2 regions of the Stenotrophomonas sp. GD03680 genome follow, and region 2 is predicted to be linked to the other one. Evidence: predicted binding sites of a transcription regulator. Region 2 holds the regulator's gene; the other holds the start of a gene.
The links. The regulator FliA, encoded in region 2, starts transcription of late flagellar genes. The targets are predictions, from matches to a motif close to TAAAGTTTNNCNNNCNNNGGCCGATAA.

Region 1 (10,175 bases), on a different contig from region 2:
CATGTCCGTCCTCCGCAGGTGTGTGGCCTGATATGGGGACGATACACCCACGGAAAAGGCCGGGCAGTGCCCCGCCCGGCCCGTGCTTCAGCTACCTGTCTGCCCGTGGGGACGCCTGCGGCAGCGGCTTACCAGACCAGATCGTCAGGAATCTGGAACTGCGCGTAATAGGCATCATCTTCGGCGTTGCCGGTGGAGATCTCCTCCGTCGAGCCCGGCTGCCCGTGGTCGACCACGATGGCTTCCGGCGCACGCTCGCGCACCTTTTCCGCCGCAGCACGGGGCAGCAACGCGTAACCCTCGCCCTGGGCGACGATGACCAGCACGCCCACCGACAGCGCCTTGCGCAGCTTGGGGTCGATCAGCAGGGTACGGATCGTGCTGCCATCGCTGAAGCGATACTCGTCCTCGCCCTTATGCGGCACGGCATGGGCGGCGATGATCTGCTTTGCCTGCGCCTTCTGCTCGGCCAGCCTGGCCTGTGCGTTGCGCTCGGCGGCCAGGGCACGATCACGCTCGATCTTCTCGGCGCGGGCGCGTTCAGCCTCACGCTGGACCTCGGCCGACGTCGATTCAGCCTTGCCCTGGCGCGCCTTGGCCTGTTCGCGTGCGGCGGCGCTGGCCTGCGACTTCTTGGCCAGGCCGGCCTTGAGCAATTGTTCCTGCAGCGCGTTGGGCTTTGCCATGGTCGGTGCGTACCGCGTGTAATCTTGGTTGCCCCATTCTACCGACGCCCCGCCGCCCCTGCATGGCAGTCCTGAAGTACCTCACCGGTTATCCCGAACCCCTGGTCGCCCAGGTCAGCGAACTGCTGGCGCAGGGCCGGCTCGGCCCGTGGCTGCAGCAGCGCTATCCCGAGCCCCATGAGGTGCGCAGCGACCGCCAGCTCTACGACTACACCCAGGAGCTGAAAGACCGCTACCTGCGCAAGTCGGTACCGCTCAACAAGGTCTGCTACGACAACACGCTGGAAGTGATCAAGCATGCACTGGGCACGCATACCGCCATTTCCCGCGTGCATGGCAGCCGCCTCAAGGCCAGCCGTGAGATCCGCATCGCCACGGTGTTCCGGCAGGCGCCGGCCGCCTTCCTGCGCATGATCGTGGTGCACGAGCTGGCGCACCTGAAGGAAGCCGACCACAACAAGGCCTTCTACCAGCTCTGCCAGCACATGGAGCCCGATTACCTGCAGCTGGAATTCGACACCCGCCTGTACCTGACCGAGCTGGCCAACCGCAGCCAGCGCTGACCGCGCGCAGGGGCTACACTGCGCGGCCCCTGCCCGACCTGCCCGCCCATGGAACCGATACGCCTCGACAAACGCTTGTCCGCCCTGCTCGGCATCCCGCGCGGCGAAGCGCGGCGCTACATTGAAGGTGGCTGGGTCACGGTCGATGGCGAGGTGGTCGAACAGCCACAGCGCCCGGTCGATGACACGGCGGTGATCGTGGTCGATGAACAGGCCAATGACAGCAAGGCCGAGCGCGTGGGCATGCTGCTGCACAAGCCGGCTGGTGCTGCCGCCGAAACCCTGTGTGCGCTGGTCAGCAGCAACAGCCACAGCGCTCTGGACGCCAGCGGCATCCGGCCACTGCAGCGCCATTTCCACGGGTTGCAGCTGGCTGCGTCCCTGCCCGCGGCAGACAGCGGCCTGGTCGTGGTCAGCCAGGACCCGGCCACGCTGGCCCACCTGCAGCGCAATCTCGGCCGCACCGAACAGGAGTATCTGGTCGAAGTGGCAGAAGGCGGGCCGGAACGGGGCCCCTGGCTGCTGGCCCGGCTGCAGCAGGAGTCGGGCGGGGCCAAGGTGAGCTGGCAGAGCGAGCAGCGGCTGCGCTTCGCCGGCAAGGGGCTGACGGCCAAGGGCCTGAAGACCGCGGTGGCTGCCGCTGGCCTGCAGGTCACCGCCCTGCGCCGCCTGCGCATCGGCCGGGTGGCACTGGGCCCGCTGCCGCCGGGACAGTGGCGCTACGTGGGCAGCGACGAACGGTTCTGACGCGCGCCGCCGCGCGGCACGCCGATCCACTAGCATGGGGCCATGAGCCCGCCTGCGCCTGTGTGGCGACGCCTGTTGCGCGTCGTTGCGATCATCTTCGCCATCCTCCTGCTGCTGGTCCTGTCCGGACTGCTGCTGGCCGACCACCTGACGCCACAGGCGCACGGTGAGCCGTCGCACGTACTGCCGCTGCAACCGGCGCAGACCCGCATCGACCAGCAGGTCGTGCCGCTGCAGGAGGCGCACCCCGGGCAATCCGGCGTGGCCTTCCTCGGCGATGGCATGGATGCATTCGCGGCGCGCGCGATGATCACCGCGCAGGCCGGGCGCAGTCTGGACCTGCAGTACTACATCTGGCACGACGACCTGATCGGTCACCTGATGGCCAGAGCGCTGCATGACGCCGCCGAGCGCGGGGTGCGCGTGCGCATCCTGCTGGACGACATGAATGCCAAGGACAAGGACGCGCTGATGATGGCGCTGGACCGGCATCCGAACATCGAGATCCGGCTCTACAATCCGTTCCGCAACCGCAGCGGCATCCTGCGCATGGTGGAGATGGTGCAGCGCTTCTTCAGCGTGAACCACCGCATGCACAACAAGAGCTGGATCGCCGATGGCCGTGTTGCCATCGTCGGTGGCCGCAACATCGGCGAGGAGTATTTCAGCGCGCGCACGGATGTGAACTTCCAGGACCTGGACCTGCTGGTCGCCGGCCCTGCCGTTGCACAGGCGAACCGGATATTCGACGACTACTGGAACAGCCCGGCGGCGATTCCGGTCTCCGCGCTGGCCTTCCATACCGACGCGCAGCTTCGCCTTCTGGTGCGTGAGTCCGACCATGAAGCGCAGCGCGATGCTGCCCGGCCCTATCTTGCGCGCGTGGCCGAATCACGCCATCGGCAGCGTCCCAGCCCCGAGCCGCTGCACTGGAGCAGCACCGTGCGCATCGTCTCGGATCCGCCGATGAAACACCGCAACGACGACCGCGGCAGCTGGCTCGTTACCGGGCTGATCGGTGAACTGGAGTCTGCGCGCAGCAAGGCCTTGTTGATTTCGCCCTACTTCGTGCCGGGCAACGAGGGCCTGGACGGGCTCTCGGCAATGGCGTCGCGCGGCGTGCACGTGGGCATAGTGACCAACTCCCTTGCCGCCAACGACGTTGCGGCCGTGCACGGCGGCTACATGGGCTACCGCGTGCCCCTGCTGAACGCCGGCGTGCACCTGTATGAGCTGAAGGCACAGGGCCAGGCGGGCGATGCAGGCCTGTTCGGCAGCAGCGGGGCCAGCCTGCACACCAAGGCCTTCCTGGTGGACGACCACCGTGGCTTCGTCGGTTCCTTCAACCTCGACCCGCGCTCGGCCTATCTCAACACCGAAATGGGGGTGCTGTTCGACGATCCCGTGCTGGGCGCGCAGCTGCGCGACGAGTACCTGCGCCTGGCCGACGCCAGGCACAGCTGGTGGCTGGCAGTGGACAACCGCGATCGGCTGCGCTGGCTGGAGCGTGAGCCTCCGCCGCGCTGGGTGGAGGACGAGCCAGGTGCTACGCGGCGCCAGCGCTGGCTGTCGCGGATCATCAGCTGGCTGCCGGTGGAATCGCAGCTGTAGCGCTCAGTGTGCCCTGGCCTCGCCTTCATGCGGGGCGTCGTCCAGTGTTTCCACGCTGCGACCATGCAGGCGCCGCCAGATCCAGCGAAGCGCATGGGGCGGAGCCGACGGCAGCTGCTCCAGCAGGGCCAGCATCCGGCCCTGGGTGGCGTGGCCATGCCGGCACAGCAGGCTCGCCGCCGCCGCTGCGCTGCCCAGCCGCAGGCTGTCGGACAGAGGGCCCGAGGCGTCGGCCGCCAGGGTCTGGTGCACCGGGTCGGGCAGCTCCCAGGCGGCGGCCACCCGCTGTGCCAGCGGCAACGACCACTGCTGCAGCAGCTGCAGGGCCAGGGCCGGCTGCACGTCCTCGCCGCGCGCCTGGGCTTCCTGCAGCAGCTGGCGCATCACCAGCGCCGCACCGAGTCCCTGCACCAGGCCCAGCCACTGCGCAGCGAAGGCATCGCCGGAGTTCACGCTGCGTGCGTGGTCGGCAGCAGCACGCGATGCCAGCAGGGCGTGCTCCCAGGTGATCGTGCTGAACTGCGGGAACCGCTCGCACTGAACCTGCATCACCGGCTGCACCAGCACCGCACTGATGATCTGCCGCACGCCTTCCGTGCCGACCAGGGTCACCGCCCGCTGCAGGCTCTCGACCGGGCGTTCGTGCACCTTGTACGCGGGACTGTTGGCGATGCGTAGCAGGTTGCCCGTGAGTACCGGATCCTGGCCGATGATCGCCGCCATCACCCGTGCCGAGGCGGCATCATCGTTGACGGTCTGGATCAGCTGCGGCAGCAGCTGCGGCCGGCGCGGCAGCTGCCGCGTCGCCCAGTCGCGATCCTGCAGCGCGTCCGCCACCGCCTGTGCCAGTCCGGCGCTGGCGGCATCGACAGGGCCGGGCTCGCCCGCCAGTCGCGGGTACAGCGCCAGCGCGTGCAGGCCACGCTGCAGCTGCGCGGCGATCTCTCCCGGGGGCACTGGGTCTCCCTGCAGGCGGGCAGCCGCAGCGGCCACCGCCTGACGCGGCCCCGCCGACAGACGCGACGGCGCCGCGCCGGTCAGCGACGCAAGCCAGCCGCGTACCCTGCGTGCCCAGGCCAGCGTCACCGGCCGTGATCCTGTCGATGTCGTACTGCGCTCGCCATGGCCCGTCTCTGTCTCTTCACACGATCCGGCCACTGGCCATCGACGCAGCATCGGCCGCGCTTTCATCTTCTTTAACCCGCAGTGCCCGTCGACGTCGACGGCAGACACTCGGGGAATGGACTAGAATGGCGCCGCGCGACCCGTCCCCCTGCACCGACGACGTCGCTTTTTTTGTTTTGGGACCCTACCGTTCACTGGTCGTTCGCTGCAGTTCGCCGCCGTTCGCACCATCGGAGACGCCATGCTATTCGAAACCCTCGCCACCACCGGCCACGAACAGGTGGTGTTCTGCCACAGCCATGACGCCGGCCTGAAGGCGATCATCGCCATCCACAACACCACCCTGGGCCCGGCCCTGGGCGGCGTGCGCATGCGTCCCTATGCCAGCACCGACGAAGCGCTGGCCGACGTGCTGCGGCTGAGCCGGACGATGACCTACAAGAATGCGCTGGCCGGCCTCAATGTCGGTGGCGGCAAGGCGGTGATCATCGGCGATCCGAAAGCGGACAAGACCGAAGTCCTGTTCCGCGCCTTCGGTCGCTATGTCGATTCGCTGGGTGGCCGCTACATCACCGCCGAAGACGTCGGTACCGACGTCAACGACATGGAGAACATCTACCTGGAAAGCCAGTTCGTGACCGGCGTCCACCAGGTGCATGGCGGCTCCGGAGATCCCGCACCGTTCACCGCCTACGGCGCGCTGCAGGCGTTGATGGCGTCGATGCGTTTCAAGTTCGGCCACGAGGAAGTGGGCAAGACCAGCATCGCAGTGCAGGGCCTGGGCCACATCGGCATGGAACTGGTCAAGCTGCTGCGCGACCGCGGCGCGAAGCTGTATGTCACCGACCTGGACGCGGCCCTGGTCGATCGCGCAGTCAGCGATTTCGGCGCCGAAGCAGTGAAGCCGGACGAGATCCACGAAGTGAATGCCGACGTCTTCGCGCCGTGCGCGCTGGAAGGCTCGATCAATGCCGACACCCTGCCGCGGATCAAGGCCAAGATCATCTGTGGCACCGCCAACAACCAGCTGTCCAGCCTGGAAATCGGCGATGAACTGCACGCGCGCGGCATCCTGTACGCACCCGATTACGCGGTCAATGCCGGTGGCGTGATGAACGTGTCGCTGGAGATCGATGGCTACAACCGCGAGCGCGCGATGCGCCTGATCCGCAGCATCTACCACAACCTGACACGCATCTTTGAACTGTCGCAGCGCGAGAACATCGCGCCGCAACGTGCGGCCGACCGAATCGCCGAGAGCCGCATCCTGTCGATCGGCAAGCTGAAGATGCCGCTGGGCCGCAGCACCCCGCGCCTGGGCAATCTGCGCGGCGGTTGACCGCCCCTGCCGGGCCTCGGCACGGCGCCCCTCCGGGCGCCGGCAACCCCATGATGGATCAGAACCCGGCGCTGTAACGCAGCGCCGCTTGCCGTGCGTCATCACCGCCGACACGCTGATCGATGCCCAGGCTCAGACGGCCACTCCGCCCCCACCACGACTCCAGCGCAAGCCCGAGCAGGGCGCTGCCACGCGGTGAGTCGGCACCTGGCAACGGTGCCCACGCGTCGACACCGACGAAGCTGGCCTGCCACTCCCCGGCGCCGCCCTGAAGGCGCTGCTGCCATTCGGCGTGCCCGCGCAGCGTCCAGCGTCCCCAGCCGCGCTCGCCGCGCAGCCCCGCCAGCAGTTGGCTGCGCTGCGCACGATTGGCTTCACCCCGCAGGCCGAAACCGAAGCCGCCGCGCTCGTTGAACGCCGCGGTATCCACCCGCGTGGCACTGGCACCGACATATGGTGTCAACGACGCGCCGACGGTGCCGAAGCGATAGCCGCTTTCGACACTGGCGCTGCTGAATCGACCGCCGTAGCGCGCGGAAACGCCGTAGGCACCTGCACCCAGCAGCAGCTGCCGGTCCAGTTCGCGGGTGAACCGCCCTGTGCCGAGCTGTGCCAATGCATAACCGTGCCCAACGCTCCAGCCGGCATACAGCTGCGCCTGCGCCTGGCGGTCCTGCCCGCGGTCACCGTTGAAGGCACTGCCACCGTTGCTGCGTGTTTCACCGAACGCCATGCCCAGCAGGCCATGGCTGCCCAGCGGCACGTCCTGACCGGCCATCCAGCCCCGGCTGTCGGTGGCGCTGCCAGCGAAACTGCCCTGCCCTGCCTCACCCAACGTGCTCTGCCAGGCACCGCGCAGCGCAGGCAGAGCCTGCACGCGATCAAAACGGGCGGCCACCGCGCGTCGCGACATGTCGATGCTGTCGAAGGTTGCCGCCTCGGCCCGTGCGTGGGCCTTGCCGGACAGGCTCTCCAGCGTGGCCGCCAGGCCCGTGCTGCGCTGCAGGCCGGCCGCTGCGCCACCGAATGGCGAATCCTGCAACGCGTGGTTGCCGTCCAGTTCGACGAACGCGCCTTCCAGCCGCGCCGCAGTTGTCTGCACACCGGCATCGAGCCCACGCGCAGCAGCGGTGACACTGATCCGGGTCAGGTTCAACCATGCGTTGTTGCTGTCATAGCCATAGCTGGTCTGCAGCAGGGCCAGCCCCTGCAGGCCACTGGATGTGGCCGCGGTGCTGAAGGTGCCGGTCAGGCCGGCTGCGGCATGGATCAGATCCTGCCGGGTACCGTCCTGCGGCACGTAGCCATCGACGAATCCGTGGACGTGCACGCCACCGTCCAGACGGGCGCTGCCGGTGACCTGCAGCGCGTTGGCCCCCAGCGCGATCATCAGCTGTGCGCCGGCCTGCTGCACGTAGTTGCCTTCGATGGTCGCCGTGGTATTGGCGGTGGTCAGGAACACGCTGCTGCCGTTGGTCACGTTGCCGACCACGCGGGGCGTGCCGCCATTGAACTGCAGGCCGCTGGATGATGGATCGGCCTGCGGCAGGATGCTCACGCCGGAACGGATCACGCCGCCATCGCGCAGCGACAGCACACCGCCTTCGATGCGGGTGGCACCGCTGTAGCTGCTGTTGCCGGTCAACGCCAGCACGCCGGCGCCCTGCTTGACCAGGCCGCCACTGCCGACGATGTCGTTGCTCCAGACCGAACCGGTGGATGCTGCGTCGACATTGGCAACCACGTCGCCCCAGTCGAAACGTCCCGGCCCGTTGATGGCCCTGCCGATGTCGAGCAGCCCGTAGCCGAACACCGGGTCCACGCCGGGGGCGCCGATGTCCTTGGCCGTGCCGAGCAGGGTCTGCCGTACCAGGTTGTTGTCGAAGTACGGATACCGCTCCCACACCAGCGCGGCCGCGCCCGACACCAGAGGTGCGGCGAAGGACGTGCCGTAGTTCCAGAAGTAGCTGGTGCCCGCGTCATCCGGATAGACCGCGCTGCCGGGCGCCGCCAGACAGTAGCGTGCCGCCTGGCCGCAGGCGTTGGCGTAACCGGCCAGCGTGTCCGGCGCGTAGGGATCGACGGCCGTGGCCACCAGCCAGCCGCGCTCCAGATCCGCAGCCGGCCGCGAGCCTGCCACGCCCGCCTGACCCGGCAATGCCGCCAGGCTGCTGGGCTCGCTGCGCGCGTCGTTGCCCGCGGCGAACACCACCAGCCCGCCGTGATTGATGACGAAAGGCCGGTACTCGCCGGCGACCTGGGCGGTGGTGGGCAGGTCGGTCCAGTACAGCCCGCCCCAGGAATTGTTCATCACCTTGACGTTGTAGCTGATCAGGTCGCGGTGCACCTGGGCCACGCCGAGGGTGCCGCTGAAGGAATTGCCCTGGCCGCTGCCGTCGTCTGCCGGCGGCTTGTCGGAGATGATCCGCGCCGACACGATCTGCGCACCGGGCGCGATGCCGCCGGGCCAGCGCCCGACCGCTGCGCCCGCGGCCAGGCTGGCGACGGCAGTGCCATGGCCGACCACATCGTCCACGCCCAGATTGTTGCGGGCAGGGTCGATGTAGGTGAGGTTGGCCACTACCCGCCCGTTCAACGCGGCGGCCGCGCGCTGCACGCCCGAATCGACGATGCCGATGCGCACGCCCCTGCCGGTGGCACCGGTGGCCTGCGCGGCACCCGCATGGGTGACCGACAGGTGCGCATCGAAGGCCGGCTCCAGCGGTTTGGGCGGGGGCGGCGTGGTCGGCGGCGGCGGTGCAGGCGGCGGCGTGGTGGGCGGCGGGTCAACGCGCACGTTGCCACCGCCACCTCCGCCCCCACACGCCGTCAGCGCCATCGCCAGCGCCGCTGCCAGGACCGACCGTGCCATCGTCGTGCGTTCCATCGATTCCATCCCATGAACGTTGGCCCGCCTTCATCCCGGCGGGCATGCGGCGCCATCCAGCGGCAGCCATCCCCGACCCTCTATACTTGGGCCGACCCCCACGCAGTCTGCCGGGAAACCGGAGCGCATCCAACGCCCCCCGGTCTCCTTTCCGAACATTGCTTACGCATCAACGAGATTGCCATGTCCAACATCGTCATCGCCGCCGCCAAACGCACCGCCATCGGCTCCTTCCTCGGCCAGTTCAACGGTGTGCCGACCCCGACCCTCGGCGCGGCCGCCATCGCCGCAGCGCTGGAGCAGTCCGGTGTCCCGGCCAGCGACGTTTCCGAAGTTCTGATGGGCTGCGTGCTGCCGGCCAACCTCGGCCAGGCGCCCGCCCGCCAGGCCGCGATCGCCGCCGGCATCCCGCTGTCCGTCGGTGCCAGCACCCTCAACAAGGTGTGCGGCTCGGGCATGAAGACCATCATGCTCGGGCATGACCTGATCAAGGCCGGTTCGGCCAAGGTCGTGGTTGCCGGCGGCATGGAGTCGATGTCCAACGCGCCGCACCTGCTGCCCAACTCGCGCACCGGCAACCGTTTCGGCAACTTCCAGGCGGTGGACCACATGGCCCACGATGGCCTGGTCAACGCCTACGACGGCAAGGCCATGGGTGAATTCGCCGAATGCGCCGTGGACAAGTATCAGTTCAGCCGCGAGGAGCAGGACGCCTACGCCATCGAATCGGTCAAGCGCGCGCAGGCGGCGCAGGCCAACGGTGCGTTCGCCGACGAGATCGTCGCGGTGAAGGTGGCCACCCGCAAGGGTGAGGTCGAGGTCGATACCGATGAACAGCCCGGCCGCTCGGACATCGCCAAGATTCCGACCCTGCGCCCGGCATTCAAGAAGGACGGCAGCGTGACCGCTGCCAGCTCGTCCAGCATTTCCGACGGCGCCGCCGCCGTGGTGCTGCTGACCGAGGAAGACGCCAAGGCCCGCGGCATCACCCCGCTGGCACGCATCGTCGGCCACGCCACGCATTCGCAGGAGCCGGAGTGGTTCACCACCGCACCGATCGGCGCCATCCACGCATTGCTGCAGAAGACCGGCTGGTCGCTGGACCAGGTGGATCTGTTCGAAATCAACGAAGCCTTCGCCGTGGTGGCGATGGCCCCGATGCGCGAACTGGGCATTCCCCACGACAAGCTCAACGTGAATGGTGGGGCCTGCGCATT
Region 2 (10,175 bases):
GGGCTTCACCCTGCGACTGCTGCTGGCCACCGCCGGGGCAATGCTGGTGCTGGCGGCGATCGACGCGCCGTACCAGCGCTGGAACTGGATGCGCAAGCTGAAGATGACCCGCGAGGAACTGCGGCGGGAAATGAAGGAAAGCGAAGGCAGCCCGGAGGTGAAGGGCCGCATCCGCCAGCTCCAGCAGCAGATGGCCAACCGCCGGATGATGGAAGCGGTGCCCACCGCAGACGTGGTGGTGGTCAACCCGACCCACTACGCCGTGGCTCTGAAGTACGAGGGCGGCGCCATGAACGCGCCCACCGTGGTGGCGCTGGGCGTGGACGAGACCGCCCTGCGCATCCGTGAAGTCGCCGATGGCAACAAGGTCGCCATCGTCTCCGCCCCGCCTTTGGCACGCGCCTTGTATCGGGAAGGCCAACTCGGAAAGGAAATCCCCGTGAGACTGTATTCGGCCGTGGCCCAGGTCCTGTCCTACGTCTACCAGCTGCGCGCCTGGCGCACCGGCCCGATGCCGGGCGCCCCGCACATCGAGGTGGATGAATTCGGCAAGGGAGGCCGGGCATGAGCGCGCAGGCCTCGTCCGGATTCAACACCCGCCGGCTGCTGGAGATGATCCGCCAAGGCCTCGGCGCACCGCTGATCGTGCTGGCGCTGCTGGCGATGGTGGTGGTGCCGCTGGCGGCGCCCGTGCTCGATGCGCTGTTCACCTTCAACATCGCCATCTCGCTGATGGTGCTGTTGGCGGTGGTGTACGTGAAGCGCCCGCTGGATTTCACCATCTTCCCGATCGTGCTGCTGGTCACCACCATGCTGCGGCTGGCACTGAACGTGGCCTCCACCCGCGTCATCCTGCTCAATGGCCAGAATGGCCACGACGCGGCTGGCAAGGTCATCGCGGCGTTCGGTGAATTCGTGATCGGCGGCAACTATGCGGTCGGCATCGTGGTGTTCGCCATCCTGACCATCATCAACTTCGTGGTCATCACCAAGGGCGCCGGCCGTGTCTCGGAAGTGACCGCGCGCTTCATCCTCGACGCCATGCCCGGCAAGCAGATGGCCATCGATGCCGATCTCAACGCCGGCCTGCTGACGCGCGAAGAAGCCAAGCTGCGCCGCGAGGAGGTCCGCGAGGAAGCCGACTTCTATGGCGCGATGGACGGCGCCAGCAAGTTCATCCGGGGTGATGCGATTGCCGGCATCCTGATCCTGTTCATCAACATGCTCGGTGGCCTCGCCGTGGGCGTGCTGCAGCATGGCATGCCGTTCGGCGATGCCGCTGCGACCTACACCCTGCTGTCCATCGGTGACGGTCTGGTGGCGCAGCTGCCGGCCCTGCTGGTTTCCAGCGCAGTGGCGATGCTGGTCACCCGTGCCTCGCGCTCGCAGGACATGGCACAGGCGATGACCGGCCAGGTGTTCGGCCAGTACCGTGCCCTGGCCATCACGGCCGGCATCATCGGCCTGGTCGGCCTGGTGCCCGGCATGCCCAACGTCGCTTTCCTGACGCTTGCCTCCATTCTCGGCTTCATCGCCTGGAAGCTGTACCGGAAGGGACAGGCCCCGGCCCCGAGCGACGCTGCCGGCAGCGACCCCGGCGCGGTCAGTGCGCTGGGCCGACCGGCGGCGCCGGCCCCCACCGCAGAACTGAGCTGGGACGAACTGCGCCCGGTCGACCCGCTGGGGCTGGAGGTCGGTTACCGGCTGATTCCGCTGGTGGACAGCAATCAGGGCGGCGAACTCATGGCACGCATCAAGGGCGTGCGGCGCAAGCTGACCCAGGACGTGGGATTCCTGATTCCATCCGTGCACATCCGCGACAACCTGGAACTGCCGGCCAACGGCTACCGCGTGCTGGTGCATGGCGTGCCGGTGGCAACCGCCGAGATCCATCCCGACCGCGAACTGGCGCTGGACCCCGGCAGTGCGCTCGGCCCGCTGGACGGCATCGCCGGCAAGGATCCCGCCTTCGGCCTGGACGCTACCTGGATCCAGCCGCACCAGCGCGCCCAGGCCGAAACCATGGGCTACACCGTGGTCGACCCGGCCACCGTGGTCGCCACCCATCTTTCCCACCTGATCCGCGAGCATGCGCCGGAGCTGCTGGGCCACGAAGAGGTGCAGCACCTGCTGGCCAACCTCGCCAAGAGCGCACCCAAGCTCGTCGAAGATCTGACGCCCAAGGCGCTGCCGTTGTCGGCCGTGGTGCGGGTGCTGCAGAACCTGCTGGTGGAACGCATTCCGATCCGCCAGCTGCGCAAGATCGCCGAAGCACTGGTGGAGCACGCGCCGTCCAGCCAGGACCCGGCCACGCTCACCGCCGCAGTGCGCACCGCGCTCGGCCGCTTCATCGTGCAGGAGATCGCCGGAATGTCGGCGGAGCTGCCGGTGTTCACCCTCAACCCGCAATTGGAACGTGTCTTGCAGGAGTCCACGCAGGGCAACGGCGCCGCGCTGGAACCCGGGCTTGCCGAGCGACTGCATCAGAGTCTGGCCGAATGTGTCAGCAAGCAGGAAGCCCGCAACGAGCCCGCGGTCGTGCTGGTTCCCGGCCCGGTACGTGCCGCGTTGGCACGCCTGGTCCGTCACAGCGTTCCGTCGCTGTCGGTACTGGCGTACAGCGAAGTGCCGGAGGACAAGCGCCTGAAGCTGGTCGGAACGATCAGCTGACGCCGCCCACCGATGCGTCAGAAAACAGACACCACCTTCGAACCACCGCAACAGACAGATGCCAAGGGGAACCCGTTCCGTGCAGACCACCGACCACCCGCGTTCTCCCACCCCCACCCCGCCGTCCCCGTCCCGTGACCACAGCATGAAAATCAAACGATTCGTCGCCGCCGACATGCGCTCGGCCATGAACCTGGTGCGCAAGGAACATGGTCCCGATGCTGTGATCCTGTCCAACCGCCGGATCGAGGAAGGCGTCGAGATCGTCGCCGCAGCCAACTATGACGAGAGCGCGGTGCAACGCGCGCTGGAAGCCTCGCGGCGCGACGTAGCTCCGCCGCCGCCGAAACCGCGCACCGCCGCGGATGCAGTGATCGCCGCGGTCACCCGTCGCCGCTCCGCGACACCGGCCCAGCAGCCGGTGACGGCCACCACATCGGCCGTGGCCGCCCTCGCCCGCGCGGCCGTCGGTGCCACCGGCCGCACGCTGGACAGTGCGGACGAGATCGTGCCCACCCGCGGCAGTTCCGGCTTCGCTGCCACCCTGGCGCGTGCCACCGTCAACGATCCGGCACTGCCGGAGCAGATCTTCGCGCCGTTCGCGAGCGCCGTCTTGGCTCCCGCACCGGCGCCCGCCAACCGCGCCCGTTTCCTGATCGACCCGCCGCAGGACGAGCATCACGAATCCCCCGCGCCGGCAGTGCTGCCGCCGCCGCTGCCGATCACCGCTGCGGCCACGGCGCAAGCCGAGGCCGTGCACCCCGAACCGCCGTACGCGCAGGACGTTGCCGAGACCACGCCAGCCCCTGCCGCTGCCGCTGAAGCGGAGACCGCGCCGGCCCCGGCGCCGCTCCTTGCCCCGGCGCCGGTACTGACGGTGGTTGCACAGGACGATGCCGAGATCCGCCAGCTGCGCCACGAAGTGGCCGGCATGCGCCAGGTCATCGAGCGCGAGATGAACCGCTTCACCGACGAGCGCCTGCGCGGCTGCCCGGTGCGGGCGACCGCCCTGGACCTGATGGACGAGTACGGATTCGATGCCGGGCTGGCCCGCGATGTGGCCATGCAGATACCGCTGGAAACCGAAGCCCACCGGGGCCGCGGGCTGATGCTGGGCCTGATCTCGCGCAGGCTGCCGATCGCGCCGGTCGATCCGCTGGAAGAAGGCGGCGTGATCGCTCTGGTCGGTCCGACCGGGGCCGGCAAGACCACCACCATCGCCAAGCTCGCCTCGCGCTTCGCCGAGAAGCACGCGCCGCGCGATGTGGCCCTGGTCACCACCGACACACTGCGCATCGGTGCCCGCGAGCAGCTGTACGGCTATGGCCGCCAGCTCGGCATCGCGGTGCATGAAGCCAACAGCGGTACCGACCTGGACCAGCTGCTGGAGCGCCTGAAGGACTACAAGCTGGTGCTGATCGATACCGCCGGCCTGGGCCCGCGCGACCGCGCCCTGGCCGCCCAGCTGCAGTGGCTGCGTGCCGCCCGCCAGGTCCGCACCCTGCTGGTGTTGCCGGCCAATACCAGCTTCGGCGACATGGACGAGGTGGTGCGCCGCTTCGGCGCGGCCAACCTGCAGGGCCTGGTGCTGAGCAAGCTGGATGAGACCGGCCGCTTCGGCAACGCCCTGTCGGTCGCGGTGGACCACGCGCTGCCGATCACCTGGGTGACCGATGGCCAGGACGTTCCGGACGACCTGCACCGGGCCAGTGCGGCCAATCTTGTACTTCGCCTTGAAGATTTGCGCCGAGCGGCCGATATGCCCTGCAACCCGGAGTTGAACCATGCCGTCGCGTGAGTACGCCAAGCTGACCAAGACCTTCCCGCTGTCGGCCACCCGCAGCGAGCCGCTCGGCCCTGTGCGCACCATCGCCGTGACCGGCGGCAAGGGCGGCGTCGGCAAGACCAACGTCTCGGCCAACCTGGCCGTGGCGCTGGCCGGCATGGGCAAGCGCACGCTGCTGCTCGACGCCGACCTGGGCCTGGCCAACATCGACGTGATCCTGGGGCTGAATCCCACCCACACCCTGGCGGATCTGGTCGCCGGCCGCTGCTCGCTGGAAGACGTGATCGTCGAAGGTCCGAACGGCGTGCTGGTGGTGCCGGCCGCGTCCGGTCGGCGGCACATGGCCGAGCTGGCCCCGGCCGAGCACATCGGCCTGGTGAACGTGTTCTCCGAACTGGAACGCGAGCTGGACATCATGGTGGTGGACACCGCCGCCGGCATCACCGATGGCGTACTGACCTTCTGCCAGGCCGCACAGGACACCGTTGTCGTGGTCTGCGACGAGCCGGCCTCGATCACCGACGCCTACGCACTGATCAAGGTGCTGTCGCGCGAGCGCGGCGTGGACCGCATCCAGGTGGTGGCCAACATGGTGCGCGACCCCAACGAGGGCCGCGTGCTGTATGAAAAGCTGACCCGGGTCTGCGAGAAGTTCCTTGCCGATGTCTCGCTGAACTACCTGGGCTGCGTGCCGCAGGATGACTGGCTGCGCCTGTCGGTGCAGCGCCAGCAGCCGGTGGTGAAGGCCTATCCATCAAGCCCGGCGGCGCTGGCGATCACCGAGATCGCCCGTCGCACCGCCCGCTGGCAGGCCCCCACCGAGCCACGCGGTGGCGTTGAATTCTTCCTCGAGCGCATCCTCAAGCAACGCGGGGTGGCAGCATGAAAGGCGCGGCCCAGTACAGGGAAGTCCAGCGCTCGGCGGCGACCGAGGTCATCGCCCAGCACTCGGACCTGGTGCGGCGCATCGCCCATCACCTGGCCGCACGCCTGCCGGCCAGCGTCGAAGTGGACGACCTGATCCAGGCCGGCATGATGGGCCTGATCGAAGCCTCGCGCAGCTACGACGCCGACCAGGGTGCCTCGTTCGAGACCTATGCCTCGATCCGCATCCGCGGCTCGATGATCGACGAGATCCGCCGTGGCGACTGGGTACCGCGCTCGGTGCATCGGCGCGCCCGCGATGCGGCCGCCACCATCCGCCGCCTGGAGCAGACCACGGGCCGTGCAGCCAGTGCCACCGAGGTGGCGGCGGCCATGGACATGCCACTGCCCGAATACCTACGGCTGATGGAGGACGCCTCGCGCGGCCAGGTGCTGAGCCTGGAGTCGCGCATCGAAGACCAGGGCGAGCTGGACACCGTCGCCCAGGGCGGACCCACACCGCAGCAGGTCCTGGAACGTGGCGAATTCGGCCGCGAACTGGGCAAGGCCATCGGCCATCTGCCCGAACGCGAACAGCTGGTGCTCTCGCTGTACTACGAGCAGGAGCTGAACCTGAAGGAGATCGGCGCGGTGCTCGGCGTGAGCGAATCGCGCGTCTGCCAGATCCACGGCCAGGCCGTGCTGCGCCTGCGCGGCCGGCTGAAGATCTTCGAGGCTGCGGATGCCGGGCTTGAAGAATGAACATGCCTGCGGCGGCCACGGCCACCGCGGGCGACTGAACAACAAAGGAACTCCGCTTTGAACAAGAACATGCGCATCCTGATCGTCGACGACTTCTCGACCATGCGTCGCATCGTCAAGAATCTGCTGGGCGATCTGGGCTTCACCAACACCGCCGAAGCCGAGGACGGGCATGCCGCACTGTCGATGCTGCAGAGCCAGCCGTTCGACTTCGTGGTCACCGACTGGAACATGCCGGTGATGACCGGTATCGAACTGCTCAAGGCGATCCGCGCCGATGCCAAGCTCAAGACCCTGCCGGTGCTGATGGTCACCGCCGAGGCCAAGCGCGAGCAGATCATCGAAGCGGCGCAGAGCGGCGTGAACGGCTACATCATCAAGCCGTTCACCGCGCAGACGCTGGAAGAGAAACTGGGCAAGATCTTCGAACGCCTGGCGGCCAGCGCCTGATGGACGCCACGGTCGACAAGAACGCTCTCGCCCTGCGCCTGCAGGAAGCCCTCGACGCGCTCGAATCCGGCGACGAGAGCGCCTGGCGCCAGCGCATCGACGCCCTGGTGGCCGCACGCACGCAGCCGATGATGAGCGGCCTGTCACGGCTGGCCCGCGAACTGGGCCAGGCCCTGGGCGAACTGCCGACCGTCCCCAGCGAGGCGGGCGAGCTGGACGACGCCTGCGCGCGCCTGGACCATGTGGTGGCGATGACCGAACAGGCCACGCACCGCACCCTGGACCTGGCCGAAGAGTGCCGCAGCCTCACCGAACAGCTGCGCGCCGAAGGCCTGCAGCCGGGGCAGGATGCGCAGCTGGAACGCATCCGCCACAACCTGACCGAGATTGCCCTGACCCAGAGCTATCAGGACCTGACCGGACAGATCATCCGTCGCGTGGTCGGCATCGTCCGCCGCGTGCACGAAGGCTTTGGCGCGCTGGGCCTGCCACCGGAGCAGCATCGCACCGATCCGGCGCTGGCCGGACCGGCACTGAAGGGACTGGACCGCCACGCGGTCTCTCAGAACGACGCCGACGACCTGTTGTCGGACCTGGGACTGTAAGCATGAGCGCGGTATCCGACGACATCACCGCCGATTTCATCATCGAGGCACAGGAAATCCTGGATCGCCTCGGCGAACAGCTGGTGTCGCTGGAACAGGCGCCGCAGGACGCCGACCAGCTCAACGCCGTGTTCCGTGGCTATCACACGCTCAAGGGCGGCGCCGGCTTCCTCGGCATCACCGCCATGGTCGAGCTGTGCCATGCCGCCGAAGAGGCACTGGGCGCCGTCCGCGCTGGCCAGGCGGTGCTGCAGCCGCATCACTTCGATGCCGCACAGCAATCACTGGACTACCTGCAATCGATGCTGGATGCCGTGTCTTCCGGCAACGAACCCGGCTATGCCCCGCCGGACCTGATCGCCCAGTTCGACGTGCACGGCGCTGCTGCGCCGGCCGCCGCCGCTCCCGCAGCGGCCGCGCCCGCTGCCGGTGACCTGATCACCGACGACGAGTTCGAGGCCCTGCTCGATCAGCTGCACGGCAGCAACGCCCCCACCGCGGTGGCGACGCCTACCAAGGCCGACGATGGCCTGATCAGCGAGGATGAGTTCGAAGCCCTGCTGGACCAGCTGCACGGCGGCGCCGCCCCGGGCGCGAAACCCGTGGCTGCTCCGCCTGCGCCTGCACTGCCCGCACCGCGCCCCGCGGCCGCCGCTGCCAAGCCCGCGGCCAACAAGCCGGTGGCCGAGGCGGAGCACACCGTGCGCGTGGATACCAAGCGGCTGGATGCGATCGTCAACCTGATCGGCGAGCTGGTGCTGTCGCGCAACCGTCTCAAGACCCTGCGTGCGCGCCTGCGCGACGAGGAACTGGACCGCGCCGTGTCGACCCTGGACATCGCCACCGCGCGCCTGCAGTCGGCAGTGATGCGCACGCGCATGCAACCGGTCGGCAAGGTGTTCTCGCGCTTCCCCAAGGTCGCCCGCGATGTTGCCCGCTCGCTGAAGAAGGAAGTGGACCTGGAGCTGGTCGGCGCCGAAACCGAGCTTGACCGCAACCTGGTCGAGGCCCTGGCCGACCCGCTGGTGCACCTGGTCCGCAACGCCATCGACCATGGTGTGGAGATGCCCGATCTGCGCGAAGCACAGGGCAAGCCACGCATGGGCCACGTGCGTCTGTCGGCCCAGCAGGAAGGCGACTACGTCAGCATCGAGGTGCAGGACGATGGCGCCGGCATCGATCCGGAAAAACTGCGCGCGAAAGCACGCGAAAAGGGCTTGATCGACCCGGAGGCGGCGGCCCGGCTGAGCAGCGAGGAATGTCTGCACCTGGTGTTTCTGCCCGGCTTCTCCACCAAGCAGCAGGTGACCGACATCTCCGGCCGCGGCGTCGGCATGGATGTGGTGCAGTCGCGCATCCGCGAGCTCAGTGGGCAGATCCAGATCCAGTCGGAACTGGGCCGGGGCAGCCGTTTCCTGATCCGCGTGCCGCTGACCCTGGCGATCCTGCCAACCCTGCTGGTGCAGGCCGGCGAGGACGTCTATGCGCTGCCGCTGGCGCGCGTGATGGAAGTGCTGCATGCACCGCGCACCTCGCTGGGCTGGTTCGATGGCCGGGCGGTGCTGGATCGTCGCTCGCACACCCTGCCGCTGGTCGATCTGCGCCAGTGGCTGGATGTCACGCCCGCCGCCTCGGCGCTGCTCACCATCGTGGTGCTGCAGGCCGGCGAGGCGCGCTTCGGCCTGGTCGTGGACCAAGTCCGTGGGCGCGAGGAAGTGGTCATCAAGCCATTGCCGAAGGCCCTGCGCGGCCTGCGCGGCTACGCCGGTGCGACGCTGATCGGTGATGGCCGGATGGCCCTCATCCTCGACGTGGATGGCCTGCGATGACGCTCGCCGGGCATGGCCCGGCGAACCAGAAACTGTGACTACCGTCTGTACGCGATCGACCGGTGTCTCAAGTCCCATTCACACACGCCGATACCGGACCCATGGATAGACTCAGCCTCATCGGACTCTTTCTCGCCCTGGCCTCGCTGGTCGGCGGCAGCATCCTCAAGGGCGCCGGACTGGCGTCCCTGTGGTCGCCTGCGGCGTTCGTGATCGTCATCGTCGGCACCATCGCCGCGATCCTGCTGCACACCGCACCCGCCGTATTCAGGCATGCCTTCCGGATCGTGCGCTGGGTCGTGCGCCCGCCGCACAGCGATCGTCGCGAGCTGATCCAGCAGATCGTCGAGTGGAGCAACATCGCCCGCCGCCAGGGCCTGCTGGGCCTGGAAGCGCAGGTGGAAGCGCAGCAGGATCCGTTCCTGCGCAAAGGCCTGCAGCTGCTGGTCGATGGCGTCGAGCCCGAATCGATCCGGCACATGCTGGAGATCGAGCTGGGCAGCCAGGAACACCGTGACCAGGCCGCTGCCAAGGTCTTCGAGGGCATGGGCATCTATGCGCCGACGCTGGGCATCATCGGTGCGGTGCTGGGCCTGATCGCCGTCATGAAGAACCTGGCCGACCCCAGCAAGCTGGGGCATGGCATCGCCGCCGCCTTCACCGCCACCATCTACGGCATCGCGTCGGCCAACCTGCTGTTCCTGCCGATCGCCGCCAAGCTGAAGGGGGTGATCGCCCACAACAGCCGCGACCGCGAGATGGTCATCGAAGGCCTGATCTCGATCGCGCAGGGCGAGAACCCGCGGAACATCGAAACCAACCTGTCCGGCTTCCTGCACTGACATGGCCCGCCGCAGACACCACGAAGAGCACGCCAACCATGAAGCATGGGCGATCCCCTATGCCGATCTGATGACGCTGCTGCTGGCCTTCTTCGTGGTGATGTATGCGATCTCCTCGATCAACGAAGGCAAGTACCGGATCATGGCCGATGCGCTCACCGATGCCTTTGGTGGCGCGCCGCGCACCATCAATCCGGTGCAGGTCGGCAACAAGCAGGTGCAGGGGGGCGGCTGGGACAGTCCTTCGGTGATCAAGTCCGGCACCAAGATCGGCCCGTCCGCACCGGCACCCTCGCACGACCCTACCCTGCTGCCGGCCATGGCCTCGCAGATGCGCATGCCGGTCTCGGTGCACGACCAGCAGCAG

Region 1: the regulator FliA is predicted to act here: its motif matches at 4,780-4,806, upstream of N5J29_RS08020 (HDOD domain-containing protein).

What each region holds. Positions count from the first base shown of each region.
Region 1 is NZ_JAOCKC010000004.1:357,473-367,647, forward strand. It holds gene N5J29_RS07995 (DksA/TraR family C4-type zinc finger protein) at 1-3, opposite strand, end outside; gene N5J29_RS08000 (DUF2058 domain-containing protein) at 129-686, opposite strand; gene N5J29_RS08005 (M48 family metallopeptidase) at 749-1,249, shown strand; gene N5J29_RS08010 (RNA pseudouridine synthase) at 1,298-1,996, shown strand; gene N5J29_RS08015 (phospholipase D family protein) at 2,039-3,607, shown strand; gene N5J29_RS08020 (HDOD domain-containing protein) at 3,611-4,693, opposite strand; gene N5J29_RS08025 (Glu/Leu/Phe/Val dehydrogenase dimerization domain-containing protein) at 4,974-6,071, shown strand; gene N5J29_RS08030 (autotransporter serine protease) at 6,130-8,958, opposite strand; gene N5J29_RS08035 (thiolase family protein) at 9,142-10,175, shown strand, end outside.
Region 2 is NZ_JAOCKC010000011.1:14,421-24,595, reverse strand. It holds gene flhB (flagellar biosynthesis protein FlhB) at 1-568, shown strand, start outside; gene flhA (flagellar biosynthesis protein FlhA) at 565-2,670, shown strand; gene flhF (flagellar biosynthesis protein FlhF) at 2,816-4,468, shown strand; gene N5J29_RS12990 (MinD/ParA family protein) at 4,455-5,342, shown strand; gene N5J29_RS12985 (RNA polymerase sigma factor FliA) at 5,339-6,082, shown strand; gene cheY (chemotaxis response regulator CheY) at 6,140-6,532, shown strand; gene N5J29_RS12975 (protein phosphatase CheZ) at 6,532-7,137, shown strand; gene N5J29_RS12970 (chemotaxis protein CheA) at 7,140-8,966, shown strand; gene N5J29_RS12965 (flagellar motor protein) at 9,068-9,808, shown strand; partial or broken gene motD (flagellar motor protein MotD) at 9,810-10,175, shown strand, end outside.